2 regions of the Priestia sp. FSL H7-0729 genome follow, and region 1 is predicted to be linked to the other one. Evidence: riboswitches for the same ligand, from Rfam matches in the RefSeq annotation. Region 1 holds a riboswitch; the other holds the start of a gene.
What was found. A riboswitch is a leader RNA that binds a small molecule or an ion and turns the genes downstream of it on or off. The one in region 1 is predicted to bind cyclic di-AMP.
Positions count from the first base shown of each region.

Region 2: linked by a shared signal. The riboswitch ahead of MHH93_RS18620 (C40 family peptidase) and the one ahead of MHH93_RS27100 (C40 family peptidase) in region 1 are both predicted to bind cyclic di-AMP.

Region 1 covers NZ_JBBOTQ010000023.1:14,199-21,992, forward strand. The annotation lists gene motB (flagellar motor protein MotB) at 1-147, opposite strand, end outside; gene motA (flagellar motor stator protein MotA) at 134-934, opposite strand; gene MHH93_RS27075 (hypothetical protein) at 1,168-1,461, shown strand; gene MHH93_RS27080 (4a-hydroxytetrahydrobiopterin dehydratase) at 1,713-2,009, shown strand; gene rbsK (ribokinase) at 2,054-3,037, shown strand; gene MHH93_RS27090 (c-type cytochrome) at 3,112-3,468, opposite strand; gene MHH93_RS27095 (GNAT family N-acetyltransferase) at 3,619-4,113, opposite strand; gene MHH93_RS27100 (C40 family peptidase) at 4,468-4,938, opposite strand; cyclic di-AMP (ydaO/yuaA leader) riboswitch at 4,942-5,079, opposite strand; gene MHH93_RS27105 (hypothetical protein) at 5,325-6,176, opposite strand; gene MHH93_RS27110 (M1 family metallopeptidase) at 6,187-7,794, opposite strand, start outside.
Region 2 covers NZ_JBBOTQ010000008.1:134,007-141,800, forward strand. The annotation lists gene MHH93_RS18600 (divergent polysaccharide deacetylase family protein) at 1-583, opposite strand, end outside; gene xynC (glucuronoarabinoxylan endo-1,4-beta-xylanase XynC) at 999-2,684, shown strand; tRNA gene MHH93_RS18610 (tRNA-Leu) at 2,771-2,855, opposite strand; gene pelA (pectate lyase) at 3,036-3,989, opposite strand; cyclic di-AMP (ydaO/yuaA leader) riboswitch at 4,418-4,549, shown strand; gene MHH93_RS18620 (C40 family peptidase) at 4,555-5,019, shown strand; gene MHH93_RS18625 (carboxymuconolactone decarboxylase family protein) at 5,119-5,448, opposite strand; gene MHH93_RS18630 (hypothetical protein) at 5,590-5,808, opposite strand; gene MHH93_RS18635 (hypothetical protein) at 5,928-6,257, opposite strand; gene MHH93_RS18640 (xanthine phosphoribosyltransferase) at 6,355-6,936, opposite strand; gene MHH93_RS18645 (YkvI family membrane protein) at 7,141-7,794, shown strand, end outside.

The sequences.
Region 1 (7,794 bases):
CTGTTCGAACTTGGCTGCATCGAGTGAACTCATGGAGAACAACGTGATAAACAGGGCAAGCAACAAGGTCATCAAGTCAGAATAGGGAAGCAACCAGCTCTCGTCTATATGTTCTTCATGTGGTTCGTGCTTTTTAGCCTTTTTCACCTGATGATCCCTCCTTCTCTTCCAGTTGTTTACGTTCGGAAGGTGTCAGGAATACGGATAACTTTTGGTTGATGGCAATGGTGGAGACGCCAGATTGTATGGATAACAATCCTTCAACCATCATCAGCTTGATCTCCATTTCTTGCTTGGACATCCGCTTCAGCTTGTTCGACATCGGGTGCCATAACACGTAACCACTAAATATACCAAGGAGTGTTGCGATAAAGGCTGCCGCAATCGCATGGGAGAGTTTCTCCATGTCACTGAGATCGGCAAGTGCTGCGATGAGACCTACAACGGCCCCGAGAACCCCGAGCGTTGGTGCGTACATCCCCGCCTGAGCGAAGATCAAGGCACCGCCACGGTGGCGCTCCTCTGTAGCGTGAATATCTTCCATGAGTACATCACTTACAAATTCCTGATCGTTGCCGTCGATAATCATACGCATACCGCCACGAAGGAACTGATCGTCAATCTCTTCTACTTTTGATTCCAGTGCAAGCAAACCTTCACGACGGGTAGTGGAAGCCCAATCCATAAACGTGCCGATCAGAGATACTCGATCAATAAGTACTTGGTTTTTGAAAATAATCCCGAAAAGCTTAGGGATTTTTTTAACTTCAGACATCGGAAATGCGATAAAGATAGTTCCTGCCGTACCCACAAAGATAATAACGTAGGCTGCCGGATTGTTAACCAGGTTGATTAAGGGCGCACCCTTCAGGAACATACCGAGTACAAGGGAGACCAGTCCAAAAACTAGTCCAATAATCGTTGAAATGTTCATCATACACCTCATCCATGAGATAAAATTGAATCCTTTCAAGCGGCTGTATTCGGGCTTCCGGACGAATTTTTGGCCGCAATCCGTTCAATGTCAGGCATTCCTTACGGTTGCTGAAACAGTTAAAACGGTCATATATGTATTTATCGACCAGAAGGCCTTTTTTTTTAAGGGTTATTTTCAGGTATAATAAGATCAAATCCGCTCCTTAGGGGCCGAATAGGAGTGAAAAGCCAATGGGCGTAAAGCATGGACGGGATTATGAAGGAATTTTGACAGATTTGACAACGGCAATCGGACGCATACCGGATCGGTATGTTTTCTTTGAAATGGACGCGGAAGAGTGGGAGAGACTCGGGGCACCTGAGCAACTTGAAGTAGATGAGGCGTTGGCGGAGGATCTGTTCTATGCGCTGGGTGAGGAATCGATCATTCCGGTTGGAAGTGGTGTGGTCATCCATGATAAGGAGCAGCACCGCATTCATATTTTGATTGGGGAAGAAGAGTTGACGTTTGTGCCTTTAATTTAGTGTGTATACATGTATTTTTAGAGGGATGAATGGAACTGGAATTTTCCTCAAAGCCTTATGGTTATTGGCTCTATGCCATTTAAGTTGATTGAATTTTGAAGCTTGTCCGTGGTAAGATGTTAGTCGTGAAATGGGCCAACCGCATGGCGGTGAGCCTGGCCTTTGAAATTGCTGACGATAGCGCCAAAGGTGTTGGTGGTTATTCGGACAGACGTCTGTAATGTACCATCCTATGGGGAGGAAGATAACGCATGGTTTTTTCGCAAGAGGAAGTCGAAGCTCATCTGGGAAGGCTGGAAGGCTGGGAACTGGAAGAGGGACGGTGGATTGTACGCAAATTCGTGTTCTCCAACTACATGAAAGGGATTGCATTTGTGGATGAGGTCGCTGCGATCTCGGAAGCATTCAATCATCATCCTTTTATTACGATTGACTATACAACGGTTACGCTGCGTCTCACGTCATGGGATGCGGGAGGTATCACATCTGTAGATATTAAGGAAGCCGGGCAATATAACGAAGCTTATGACAAAATGAGGTCGGAATAACGAATTCGGTTATTGTCGCGCGGCCGGAAGTGAGTGAACCATACATGTCAGACTATAATCAGGAACAACCTCTTATTGCTGTCGTAGGCAGTCTCAATATGGATCTCGTGGTGAAGACAGACACGATTCCGGAAGAGGGAGAGACGGTGAGCGGTGAGGAACTGCATTATCTTGCTGGGGGTAAAGGGGCGAACCAGGCTGTTGCTGCTGCGCGTCTGGGTGGACAGACGACGATGATTGGTGCGGTGGGATCGGACGGTTTTGGCGAACGTCTGCTGCACAGTCTGACGGAAAGTGGCGCAGATGTCTCGCAGGTTCGCAGATTGGAAGACACGGTTACAGGAACAGCTTCCATTTGGCTCTCTCGGGGAGACAACCGGATTATCGTTATTCCTGGTGCGAATGGGCAAGTTGTGCCTGAGATGCTGGAAGAGGCGGATACGGTAAAAAGCCTGACTGCAGCCGCAGCGGTGCTGCTGCAGCTGGAGATCCCGCTGCCAGCGGTTACCCGCGCCGCCCAACTGGCGGCTGAAGGCAGCGCACTGGTGGTGCTCAACCCGGCTCCCGCGGTGCCGGGTCTGCCCCAGGAGCTCCTGCGGTGCGTCGACGTTGTCACGCCGAACCGCAGTGAGCTTGCCGTGCTTACCGGCCGGGATCACCTCCGGCCGGAAGACTTGGATGCGGCGGTCGCAGAGCTCGCCGCATCCCTCGGGGCCGCTGTCGTCACGACGCTCGGCCCCGAGGGGGCTGTATACGCTGCGGCGCCTGGTGGCCGCGTACAGGCAGGGCGTGCCGGCGCATGCCGTGCGCCCGGCTACGCCGTAAGCGCCGTCGATACGACCGGCGCTGGCGATTGCTTCAACGGCGCGCTGGCGGTAGCCCTCGCGCGCGGTGAGACGTTGGACGCGGCCGTAGGCTTCGCCATGGGTGCGGCCGCGTTATCCGTGACGAAGCTCGGCGCCCAGTCCGGGATGCCGTCTGCACGTGAAGTGGAGGCCTTTCTGGCTGAGCATGCAGCAGAGGCCTAATCAATGGCATAACAAAGAGGCTCTTATTTTCCCAAAAGGGGATTAAGGGCCTCTTTGTTATGCGCGTGCAGAGATTATTTCTTCTCTGAAAGCCACATGGCGATATTGGCAATCTCTTCATCCTGCAGTTTGCCCTTGAAGGAAGGCATACCACCTTTACCTTTGACAATCGTAGAGTAGATCTTCTCCAGATCATCCTGGCTGCCGATGTTGGCCAGAGCAGGTCCTACGCCACCCTGAAGCTGATCCCCGTGACAGGAGATACAATTCGCTTTGACCAGTGCTTCAGCCTGTCCGGCATCCAATGTGACTTCCGGCATGGTTGGCTTGGCTTCTTCAGCCACTTCTTCTTTCCCTGGAAGCGTAAACATTAAAACAATAGCTAAAGCGCATGCTGCAAAAAATACTCCGCTCATGATCCATTTGTGCATCCCTTATGTCCCCTCCAGAATGAAAGATCATCTAACCTGAAACTATCCATATCATTATAACGGAACCTGTACTGACATCATAGCATTTTGTGGGAAATTTTTGAACTAATCACATAACAAGGCGCAAATTTGGTTGCTTTGCAATGGGTTTTAATCACGAGGCCCTTCATAAACCATACAGTGAAAGGGCTTCAAGCCGCTTGGGGTCTGTCGTTCATATGTATCCTGGGTGACAAATCCACTCTTCAGATAGACTTGAATGGCACGAGTGTTCCAAGTAAGCACTTCAAGATCAATCTCATTCGTGGGATTTCGGCGAATAGCTTCTTGTACAATGGCCGTAACAAAAGCTGTCCCTTGACCCTGACCACACAGCTCTGGATGCATGCCGAGACCAATCCGGGTTACCCCTTGAAGCGGAAAGTATTGAGCAAATCCACTTACACGATCATTCTGATCCAGAACGATCGCATATTGCTCCTGCCGCAGCTGTGCATCTCCGAATTCCACTTCCAGCGCTTTCATCTGCTCCCAAAGGAGCCAGCTGTAGATATTGTAAGGCGGATCATACTGCCAACTGCAGATGAGCTCCGCATGTTCTTCTTGCATGGGTACAACGTGAAACATCAAAGGGGCTTCCTTCATACACCTGTATGCTCCTTTCCTTGAAACAGAACTCTTTGTCCACTCTACAAAAGAGATATTCATTTAGCAAGTCTGCCTTACCAGAAAAAATATGAAACAAAAGTTCCGGTAATTTCGTTTATATTATAACAGGATGGGTAAAAACATCATAAGGGCACGGACGAATGAACGAAAAATGAACCTGTTGATGTGGCAAGATATACCCCGAGTGTAACTTGCCACATGAATCAGGATGGAAGCACAAAAAAACCGCCGGATACATTCCTGCGGAGAATGTACCGGGCGGTTCTGTTATGCTTCTTGCTTCGTTCCAGTATGGTTAATGGTTACAGCATCATGTTGCTCAGCTTGTCCCTAGTCAAGGGCCAGTGATTCATACGCGTCCGTGCTCATAATCCGTTTAGCGCCAACATAACGATTGGCCCAATAATTTTCACTCAATGCACTGATCGTCACGCCTTTGGAAGAAGAGGAGTGTGCGAACTTTCCATCCCCTACAAAGATTCCTACATGTGATACGCCTTTACCTGTTGTATTAAAGAATACCAGATCGCCAGCTCTCATTTCCATGCGGGATACAGAATCGCCCATGTCGAATTGGGAACTCGATTGGCGTGCCAGATCAATACCCAATTTGTCGAATACATATCGTGTAAATCCGGAGCAGTCAAAGCCGTTAAGCGTTGTTCCCCCACTTTTGTATGTAGTTCCCATTGCTGAATCAATTACTGCGTCCATTTTTGAATCTGCGAATGCGCTACCTGCACCAAGCGATAATGCGAATGTGATGCTAAGTACAGCTGCGGTTAATTTCTTCTTGAACAAGAGATATTCCCCTTCCAACGCCTGCGAGGTTAGCTTAAGGATTCGGTTGAAGGTCCCCTATGATCCCTCTGTAGCAAGATCAATTCACCCATAACTGGTTCCCCCGCTTCCCAGGTGCCAGGAATTTGGCTATGCTAGTTATGCACCTGCGAAATCAAGAAATGACGATTTAATTTTAAGTAGTTACAAATATGAATGTAAAGATTACAAAGTTGTTACTAAAAACTCACTGCGATTATTGTAACAGAGGAGTACGGCTTTGGCAACGTTTAGCAACAAAATTAGCAAAAAAAACCTCGACCTTTGACGGGGAAAGGTTGAGGTTTGCCTATTTATAAGTACATATCAGGCCATAAGTTTAACATGTGATGGTAACAATTTTTAAACTATCTGCTCTCACCTTTGGCTATTTTGGACTGCCATAATCGGAAATGGCTGCATATTTTCCACAGACTCAATAGACATCTGGCTAGTGGATACGTCTGTTGTAGTATAAGTCCGGTAAGCCCCGTTACTAACCATGAGGCTGAAGTGAATGCCCCGAAGACGAGTAGATGAACTCCGCCCAACAGGAGTGCAATGCCGATTACGGCGAAGAGATGACGCAGTGCAATCCAGAGTGCCTTGAGAGTACCGTGAGCCCCACCTTCTCCTTCTGGTGCCGAAACACCGAACTGCATGTAGAGCAGGGCATGGTGGATGATCCAACCATATACAATCCAGGCAGCAACATAAGGTATGCCAGGTACAAGTAATTGAAGGGAATGAAATCCGTCCATGAGGATCGAGTAGAGCTTAGGTATGAGCCAGTAGGCGGGCAGAAGTATCAATAATGTACGTATGGTGTGGAGCAGCATCATCGGTTTCCACAGGTTTCTGATTCCGCGGACGAATGGGATGCGCTCTTCTGTAGAATTAAAGTGCTGAAGTGAGTAGAGCAGTCCGGCCTGAATCAGGGGGCTAATCAACATGCGAACCAGCAGCATGCCCCCGAGAATCCATAGATAACGATGAACCTCCGGATGGGTAGACAAGTTAAGTTGGCTTTCCATTTTGAACAAAAGTGTACTCAGCTCCCCGGCATCAGGATCTGGATAGCGCAGGAGGAGTGGGATGACTGCCGATTGTACCATTCGATAGAAGAAATATCCCCATATGAGTTGATAAAGAAATAAGAGTGCCGCAATGAACATATGCTGACGGACGAGAAACCAGCCTTCACGTATTTTCGCTTTCACCGTTTCCACCTCACCATGACAGACCTCCGAATATGGCTTCTATTAGTTTGGTTACACTTATGCTCCAGCGGGATTTCGTCTGCTCATCCAGTCCGGATTTCAGGAAATTGTTCATATGGCGGTTCTCCAGCACGATCGTGTACAGTGGATCGGTCATGGCCCAGGATACGGGTGATGTGTGAGTTAATTTATAAGTAATGCGATCTTCTTTGCCATCCCATTGCTTGGTGAGGGTATGTCCGTCTTCAAAAGCAATTCGAACAGGAACGGCGTTGTAATCACTACCTTTTTTGGCGATTGTTACGGATGACTCGTACCATGTTTGACCGTCTTTCTGTATGGGCGTAACACGAATCTTTTCTACAGCAAAGTCAGCCATCCCGTCACCGTAGACGTAATGATCAAAATATTCAGACCAGGAAGTGCGTGTCACTTGTTCCACAACGTTCTGGAAATCAGCCGAAGTGGGATGTTTGAAACGGTACTTCTTCACATAGGTAGAGAGAATGCGTTCCATCTTTTTTGTGCCGACTTGATGTTCAATACCAAGCAATACAAGCTTGCCACGTGTGTAGACATTGGCTGCATACTCATTCTGTGAATCGAACTTCCAGGATTCTTGGGTTAAAGACGAAGGAGACGTAATCAGGCCTGATTGTACCGGCAGATTCGGAATCAATCCGTATTCCTGCTCCATCAGTTTGTCTTCTGCATAAGAGGTGAACCCCTCATCCAGCCAGGCTTCCTCGAATTCGTTGCTGGCAACCATACCGTAGAAATATTGGTGTCCGATCTCGTGGACTACGGTACGTTCCAGGTCATAACCTGGAGTGGTATCATCGGCTCCAAAGGCTGTAACCAGCGTAGGGTATTCCATACCTCCAGCACCGTTCCCCGATTTGGGTGGAACAACGATGGATAAGGTAGCGTAAGGATATGGGCCAAACCATTTGCTATAATTGGCTAGTGCGGCTTTAGCGGCGTAGAAATAACGTTCTTTCAAATCCTGATGAGCAGGGTCCAGATATAACTTGATTCGTACACCGGGCACATTGGGTGCAGAAAAGGGTTCCTCGGCGTAGACAAAATCCGGTGAAGCTGCCCAGGCGAAATCATGCACATCATCGGCATAGAATTGATAAACCTTTTCTCCGTTCTTCACCACGGCTTGTTGTGTCGGAAATCCGGTAGCAGCAACTTTGTATGTTTCAGGCACCCGAATACGCACACTATATATACCGAAGTCGGCGTAAAACTCTGAATTGCCATGGTATTGATGCAGATTCCAGCCTTCTGTTGTCCGTCCGCGTCTGCCCACAGGTTCATATGCACTTATTTTGGGGAACCATTGACCTGCCATGACAAAATCATCAGCAGTTCCCATCCGGGCGAAAATTTTCGGCAGATTCACCACAAATCGGGTATGGATTGTAATGCTTTCCCCGCCTTTGACGGGTTTGGGTAAGCGGACTTTAATGAGTGTGGTGTCCTTGATGTTTCCGTCATCTGGTTGCACATACTGCATCCGGTGCAGCAGAGAGAGCCCGTCCTCCGTTTTCATTTCGGTAATGTTCATCGAGCCATAACCATTGGTAGGCATGATATCACCCCGAAGTTT
Region 2 (7,794 bases), on a different contig from region 1:
CTACAGGCGGCATATTTTTGGATATGGCAAGTTCCCCCACCACGGAGCGAAAATTCGTACGGCTGTCGACAAAGAAGAGGCCCCGCTCTTTGCATACATCGAGCACAATGGACATGATGCGTTTGTCCGAAGTAATTTTGGAACCCATATGATTGTTCATGCCAATCGCGTAAGGCACATCATCGATTGCTTTCTCCACGCGTGAGCGGACTTCTTCGTCTGTCAGATTGGATGTGATTGCACCCGGGCCCAGCCATTCAGGTCTTCCTTTTTTGGGTTCCATGGGCATGTGCACAATTACATCCATTCCCTTTTCATGTGCAGCTATCGCATCTTTCTTCGTTGTCTGCAAAAAAGGCATAACTGCTACCGTTAGTTTAACTGGCATCGCCAGGATCTCCGCCGTACCCTTCATGTCGTTACCAACATCATCGATAATAATCGCTAACCGTTTGTGATTCGATGTGGATTCTGAAGCGGCCGCTGTTTTCCCTCCTGCCGATATGCCTGCGCAAATGACAATCAACAATGCCATGCAACCTGCAATGAACCGATAGTAGTGCTTTCTCTTTTCCTTCATCATGATTCCCTCCCCGTAAGTTTCTGTGATCTCATTGTTTGATATTGAAGGGAGTAATATGTAAGCCAAAGCCTTCCTTAAAACAACATTCCACCATTGGAGACCTCTATCTTAGCCGAGAATCTACAACATCCCACTCTTCACCTTTCTATTCAGACAGGAACTGTCATTGAACCGTAGAAAAAAGAGATTAATTAGAAGAAATACTGTAATTTGTCAGGTTTTCAGTATAGGAATTATTTAGTAGAATCAACAAATGAAAGAAGTTAGTGTGTTTTATTTCTTTCCTATGATTTGTGGAAGGGGGTTTTGAAAGGGTTTACATAAAATAAATGCAGACTATCAATTCTTCTTATTTGTTACCCTGGTCGCGGTTTCTCTATGTAACCATTTACCATTATCGAGGAGGATGACAGTAATGAAATTCAAATTCAAAAAAACGATCAATGTTTTATTGGCCTGCTTAACAGCTCTGCCCCTCATGTTAAGTCCTACACAAGTTTCGGCGGCAAGTGATGCCAACATTAATTTGTCCTCGGAAAAACAACTGATCAAGGGTTTTGGGGGTATTAACCTTCCTGCCTGGATTGGTGATCTGACGCCCGCTCAGCGTGAAACTGCTTTCGGTAACGACCAGAATCAGTTAGGCTTTTCAATTCTCAGGATCTACGTCGATCCAGATTCTAATAACTGGTATCGTGAAGTTGCCACAGCCAAACGGGCTATTGAAAAGGGGGCTATCGTATTCGCATCCCCTTGGAATCCTCCGAGCAGTATGGTTGAAACATTCAACCGTAACGGGGATACAAATGCCAAACGTCTGAAATACGACAAGTATGCCGCATATGCGCAACATCTGAACGACTTTGTATCCTACATGAAAAATAACGGTGTAGATCTCTATGCCATTTCGGTACAAAATGAACCGGATTATGCTCATGACTGGACCTGGTGGACTCCACAAGAGATCCTTCGATTCATGAAAGAAAATGCTGGTTCCATTCAAGGTACCAAAGTCATGGCACCTGAATCCTTCCAGTACTTAAAGAACATATCTGACCCAATCCTGAATGATCCGCAGGCCCTTGCCAACATGGACATTCTGGGAGCACATACGTACGGAACCCAGATTTCGAATTTTGCCTACCCTCTCTTTAAGCAAAAAGGAGCTGGCAAAGAACTGTGGATGACTGAGGTGTATGTTCCAAACAGTGACAACAATTCAGCAGACCGCTGGCCTGAAGCACTAGAAGTTTCCTATCACATGCACAATGCCATGGTAGAAGGTGATTTCCAAGCCTATGTGTGGTGGTACATCCGCAGACAGTATGGTCCGATGAAAGAAGACGGTACCATAAGCAAACGCGGGTATAATATGGCCCATTTCTCCAAATTTGTACGTCCTGGCTATCTCAGAGTGGATGCAACCAAAAACCCGGATACGAACACATTTGTTTCTGCCTACAAAGGGGATAACAAGGTCGTTGTCGTAGCAATTAACCGTGGAACTTCGGCCACAAGCCAAAAATTCGTTCTGCAAAATGGTAATGCCTCCACGGTGTCCTCATGGGTTACGGACAGCAGTCGCAACCTGGCAAGTGCGGCCTCGCTTAACGTATCCAATGGGGCCTTCACGGCACAGCTCCCGGCTCAGAGCGTAACAACGTTTGTTGCCAACATTACTGGCGGGAATAACGGCGGAAATACAGGTAGTGGCACTACTTATGAAGCCGAGACCGGAACAACTCTTACGGATGCTACCATTGAAACGATCTACCCTGGTTACACTGGCTCCGGGTATGTCAACTTCAATGCAACGACTGGTTCAGCCATTCAATGGAACGCCATTAACAATACGATTACAGGTACCAAAAACGTAAAGATTCGTTATGCGCTGGAAAGCGGAACCCGTAACCTTGACATTTTTGTTAACGGAGCCAAAGTCATCAGCAACGAGTCCTTTCCGGCAACAGGAAGCTGGTCCACTTGGGTTGAAAAAACAATACAGGTCCCCATGAACACGGGAACCAATACCTTGAAAGTTGTAACCACGGGAACCGAAGGACCGAATATTGACAGCATTAATATTACCGCAGCACAATAAAGGTCCGTCAGACTAAAAAGATAATATCAAAAAAAGCAAACAAAAAAGACTCCTTAAGCGTTAGCTTAAGGAGTCTTTTTATTAGATGCGGTCGAGAGGACTCGAACCTCCACGGGGGGTTAGCCCACACGGACCTGAACCGTGCGCGTCTGCCAATTCCGCCACGACCGCATATTGTATCTCACTGACCAATCTCAGCGACAAGAAATAATATATCATGCAGAATCTATCATGTCAATACTGAAAATAATAACATGAAAGCCCGAACCAGACGTCCATGTCGATTCGGGCTTTACCTTTAAATGCTCATTGTTATAAGTTCATTAAAGCGAATGCAACGGATACTACAAATTACAGCTTGGAAGGCCAGTTACCATACCATGCGTAACCGCCTCTTCTTTCTTTATCAATCTCACTTAATTTGTATTTAACTACCCCGTCACGACCAATAAAGATTGGTTTATCCGTTCCGATCTCATAGAAGCGTGCCCAAATCGGTGCCGCTTTGGAGTCAGCGATAATTTTGCTATCTCCATTGGCTCTTTCATACTTGTAACCCGTAATTTTCACCTTGTTAAACCATTCCTCCGCTCCTTTAATGGATGCGGTAATTTTGGCGTTGGCAGGTCTCGTTTTCAGGAATTTAACAATCGTTACACTCTCTCCAGCTGTCAACGATGGTACTTCGTAGATTCTTGCGCTCGCCGGTTTAAGGGAACTGGAATCATGTTGTTGTCCCCACGCTGTCAACTTGCCGCCTGAAACGACTTGTGTATTCAGAATCGCCTCCACACCTTTGGCAACTGAATTTTTACTGCGATTGGCAAGTGTACTGTCGATAAACGAGAAATCACCTTTGCGTGATGCTACTTCATCGAGCATGATCATCACATTAATCATGGCATCGTCATTGTAAGTGATATGTTTGTGATATCCGGAGCTTTGATAGACTTGCGGCCATCCGCCGTTCGAATACTGCATATTGATCAAAAAGTTAATTCCTTTGATTGCAGCTGCGGAGTAACGCGGATCATTCGTCTTCTTAAATTCTTTCGCCAATCTTCTAATTTCTGAGTATGTAGCCTTGTTGTCTATCGTGGACTTCGCCCACTCTCCGCTTGTTTGTTTATAATCTTTTCTCCAACCTCCATCCGGCAGCTGGTTCTTCAAAATATCAGAAATACTCGCTGTGGTTCCCGATGCATCTGCAGCAGATACCGTCGCTACAGGGAAAACTGCCATTCCAACTGTTGAGAACACCATGGTGCATGCCAGGACAAAAGTAACTATTTTCTTCGCTTTCAAATGTAACACTCTCCCATGTTCATTTTAATAAAACCCAAAGTTCTACCTTACCTATAAGCCAGTCCCTACACCTCCTTCATTTGAATGTATAAACCAATAAAATCTATTTTCATCCAATATGTGGTGTGGATAATGAGATAATATGCAAAAAATATATTTTTGTCAATATATGCAACTTAATCAATATAATCTCTTTAATTCTACATAACGGAATAGTTCTTTCAACTCATGACAAACCTATTTATTTATCCAAATTCGTCTTAAACGAATCAATAATGACGTTTTTGTCATGAATGATACCCAAACTTAATCCCTTCTTGCCTAAAAAAACTGTAATTCCGATAACATTGGGGCACTAAGAAGGGTTTTAAATGGGTTTGACAATTACGCATTTATGCAATATAGTTTCAAATAGTTACAAAAACTTAATTATTCATTTGCCGAGTTTCAGATTTGAAAACGGGGGAACCATTTTGGGTGAATTATTCTTATACATAGGAAATATAGGGAACCTTCTACCGAACCCTTAGCTAACTCCGTAGGCATCGAAGGGAGAACATTGATTTTGAAAAAACTGATTATCTCCATTTTTGGAGCGGCTGTACTATTTACATCCGGGGCAACAAGCACAGAGGCAAGCAGTATTAACTCCGTAGTGAACAACATGACAGGTATACCTTACAAGTGGGGTGGCACGACTCTGGCCGGCTTCGATTGTTCCGGGTTTATGAGATATATTTTCAACAAATACAGCATTGAATTGCCACGCACTTCGCAACAGCAAGCCAAAGCAGGTACTCCGGTAGCCAAGAGCAATGTTCGGACAGGTGATCTGGTGTTCTTTAACACAACAGGCAAAGGCATTTCACATACAGGTGTTTATATCGGCGGCGGACAGTTTGCTCACGCCTCCAGCAGTAAAGGTGTAAGCATCACGAAGTTATCGAATCCATACTTCAATGACCGCTACGTGACAGCACGTCGGGTAACTGGACAGTTTATGTATGATAAAATGTTGGGTAAAATGTAGGCAGGATAAAGAAAGAGGAGGTTCCGGATCAATTCGGAACCTCCTCTTTTTGTTTGTCTTCCCTTTTATGAGAACAGTCTTTGACTACCCCATCTGCACTTAATGCAGCGCCTTCTGCACTCGCATCGCGCCCTGAGACAAGGCATGTCCGCCGCCTACAGCTCCGGCCACAGCAACGGTCTCCATAATCTCCTGATCTGTAGCGCCCTTGGCACGGGCTTCTTCTACATGGTAGAAGGTACATACCTCATTGTTGGCGAACAATCCAATGCCGAGCGCAATCAGCTGTTTTGTCTTGGCATCAATCACACCAGGTTGAAAACATTCTCCCGTAAACTCATGATACGACTTGACCACACCTGGCAGCACATCGCTTAATGCTCCAATCTGATCTTTGTAGGCATGAACTTTATCATTCATCAATGTCATGGCTTGTAGCACACCCTCTCGGCTATAGTTACAGATCTTCCTCACTGTACCTATCTTCTCTCCCGAGCGAGACAATTATGCCAAGTAATCATGGTAATTCCAAACATTTAAACGCTCACGGTTCTGCCCTGGTACTAGTTGTTACTCACCAAGTGGGCTCTGGCGCGGTTCGCTGAATAACTGATATCGGTAACCACGATCCAACTTGACGACACGTCGATTCTGACGACGGATAAGTACCTGCTCCCCATCCCAGGCAACAACAATCCCGGTTACATCGTTCGATTCCAGCTCGTCCCGTACTACTCTGACTTTCTCACCTGACAGACGCAGGGCATCCAATTGTGTATCACTAATCATGCGCATGGCTCCTATATTCCAAATTTATTTACAAAAAGAGACCTAAATGAAAAGTCATTTAGGTCTCACGTGACTGTATTGGACTGTCATGTCATTCGAAATTATGTCCCGACTGAAAGTTACCGCTGCGCGTGCTCTTTGCTGTCGTTCTTCTCGAACCAAAAATCAAGCACTTTGGCGGACATCACACGTTCTTCAAGGTACTCCACTTGATGCGGTGTAAATTGTTCTTTCCAAGAGAAGGACAACTCTTCGCATAAGCCTACAATCGTCAGTAATTCTGACCAGGCAACGTAGCGTTTGTACCAGAAAAATTGAGGATGTTCAATCATATAGGGATAAAGGTCATCGAATTCCGTATGTTTACAATCCAGGGCACGTTCAAAATGAACTTTCGATTCCGCCAGCTTATCATTAAAAAATTGTTCTGTTGCCGGTTGGTTCCCCATGGTGTTGCCTCCTCTCCCTAACATAACCCCATTATAAATGAAATCCGCGGTCATGCAAAGGCATAGTTCAAAAAATAGGCCCTATTCCTTTAAAATGTCACATTTCGTTATCGTCAAATTGTACCGTTCCATCGTTCAGAGAACGAATGCGTACCAAGGCTTCCACCGGAATCCCCTGTTCACGAATCGTGCGTGCACCTGCCTGGAAACTTTTCTCGACCACAACGCCGAATCCGACGAGTTCCGCACCGGAACGCTCAATTATTTTGATGACGCCACGAGCGGCATCTCCATTGGCAATAATATCATCAATGAACAAAATACGGTCATTCTCATGAATGAACTCGCGTGATACCATAATGTCCGTTACAATTCCTTTGGTAAAGGAAGGAACACGTTCACAGTAAGCATCAGGATCAGCCAGAAGTGTTTTTTTGCGACGGGCGAATACAAGTGGCACCCCAAGTTCATACGCTGCGGCAAACGCAACCGGAATCCCTGAGGATTCCACCGTGATCACCCGAGTCACTCCACTTTCACGAAAACGGGCAGCGAACTCACGTCCCATCTCCATTGTTAATGCAGGATCAATCTGATGGTTCAGCAGACCATCCAGCTTCAATACTTGATCCGAGATGACTACACCCTCTTGTAAAATTCGTTGTTTCAATAATTCCATGATTTGACCTCCCAAGCCTATCCTATGAGGTAAAAGTATCATATATCTATCTATAAGTTCAAGCGAAATTGCCTCGGCACTGTCCTTGGGACGTATTTCAAGCCATAGCTCATTATCGATTGTCATGACTTTCGTGGGTCAAGCATACCTTGTACCATGGTACCCGCATGTCCAAACTAAACAGGGGCCTGAGAGGGGAAACACATGAAACAGGCATTTCGGGTGCTGCAGATCGCATTTACATACATCGGAACGGTTGTCGGAGCCGGCTTCGCTACAGGCCAGGAAATTTTGCAGTTTTTTACCCAGTATGGCAAATGGGCCACCGTCACCATAGGCTTATCCACCATGCTCTTTGTCTGGTTAGGTACCAAAATGATGCTGATTGCTCACGATACCGGGTCCCGCTCTTATGAAGATCTGAACAAACATCTATTCGGCCACAAGGCGGGCAAATGGATCACGTGGGTGACCCTTCTCATTCTCATTGGCGTGAACAGTGTCATGCTTGCCGGAGCAGGTTCCGTTTTTGTCGAACATCTGGGTTTGCATTATCAGACCGGTCTGATCGTCACACTTGTAGGCACATATCTGCTTCTCGGTCGGGGCATTCAAGCCATCCTTCAAATGAATAGCATCGTTGTTCCCATGATGCTCCTATTATCTCTGCTTATGATCACCAGTACCATCCATCATCCAGGTGCTTCCCGATTCATCACACTGACCACAGACTCAAACCCTATGCAAGTGTGGCTGTCTCCACTGCTGTATACTTCATTCAATCTGGTATTAGCCCAGGCTGTTCTGGTGCCTGTTGGGAACCAGATTCGCAGTCGGAATGTACTGAAGTGGGGCGGC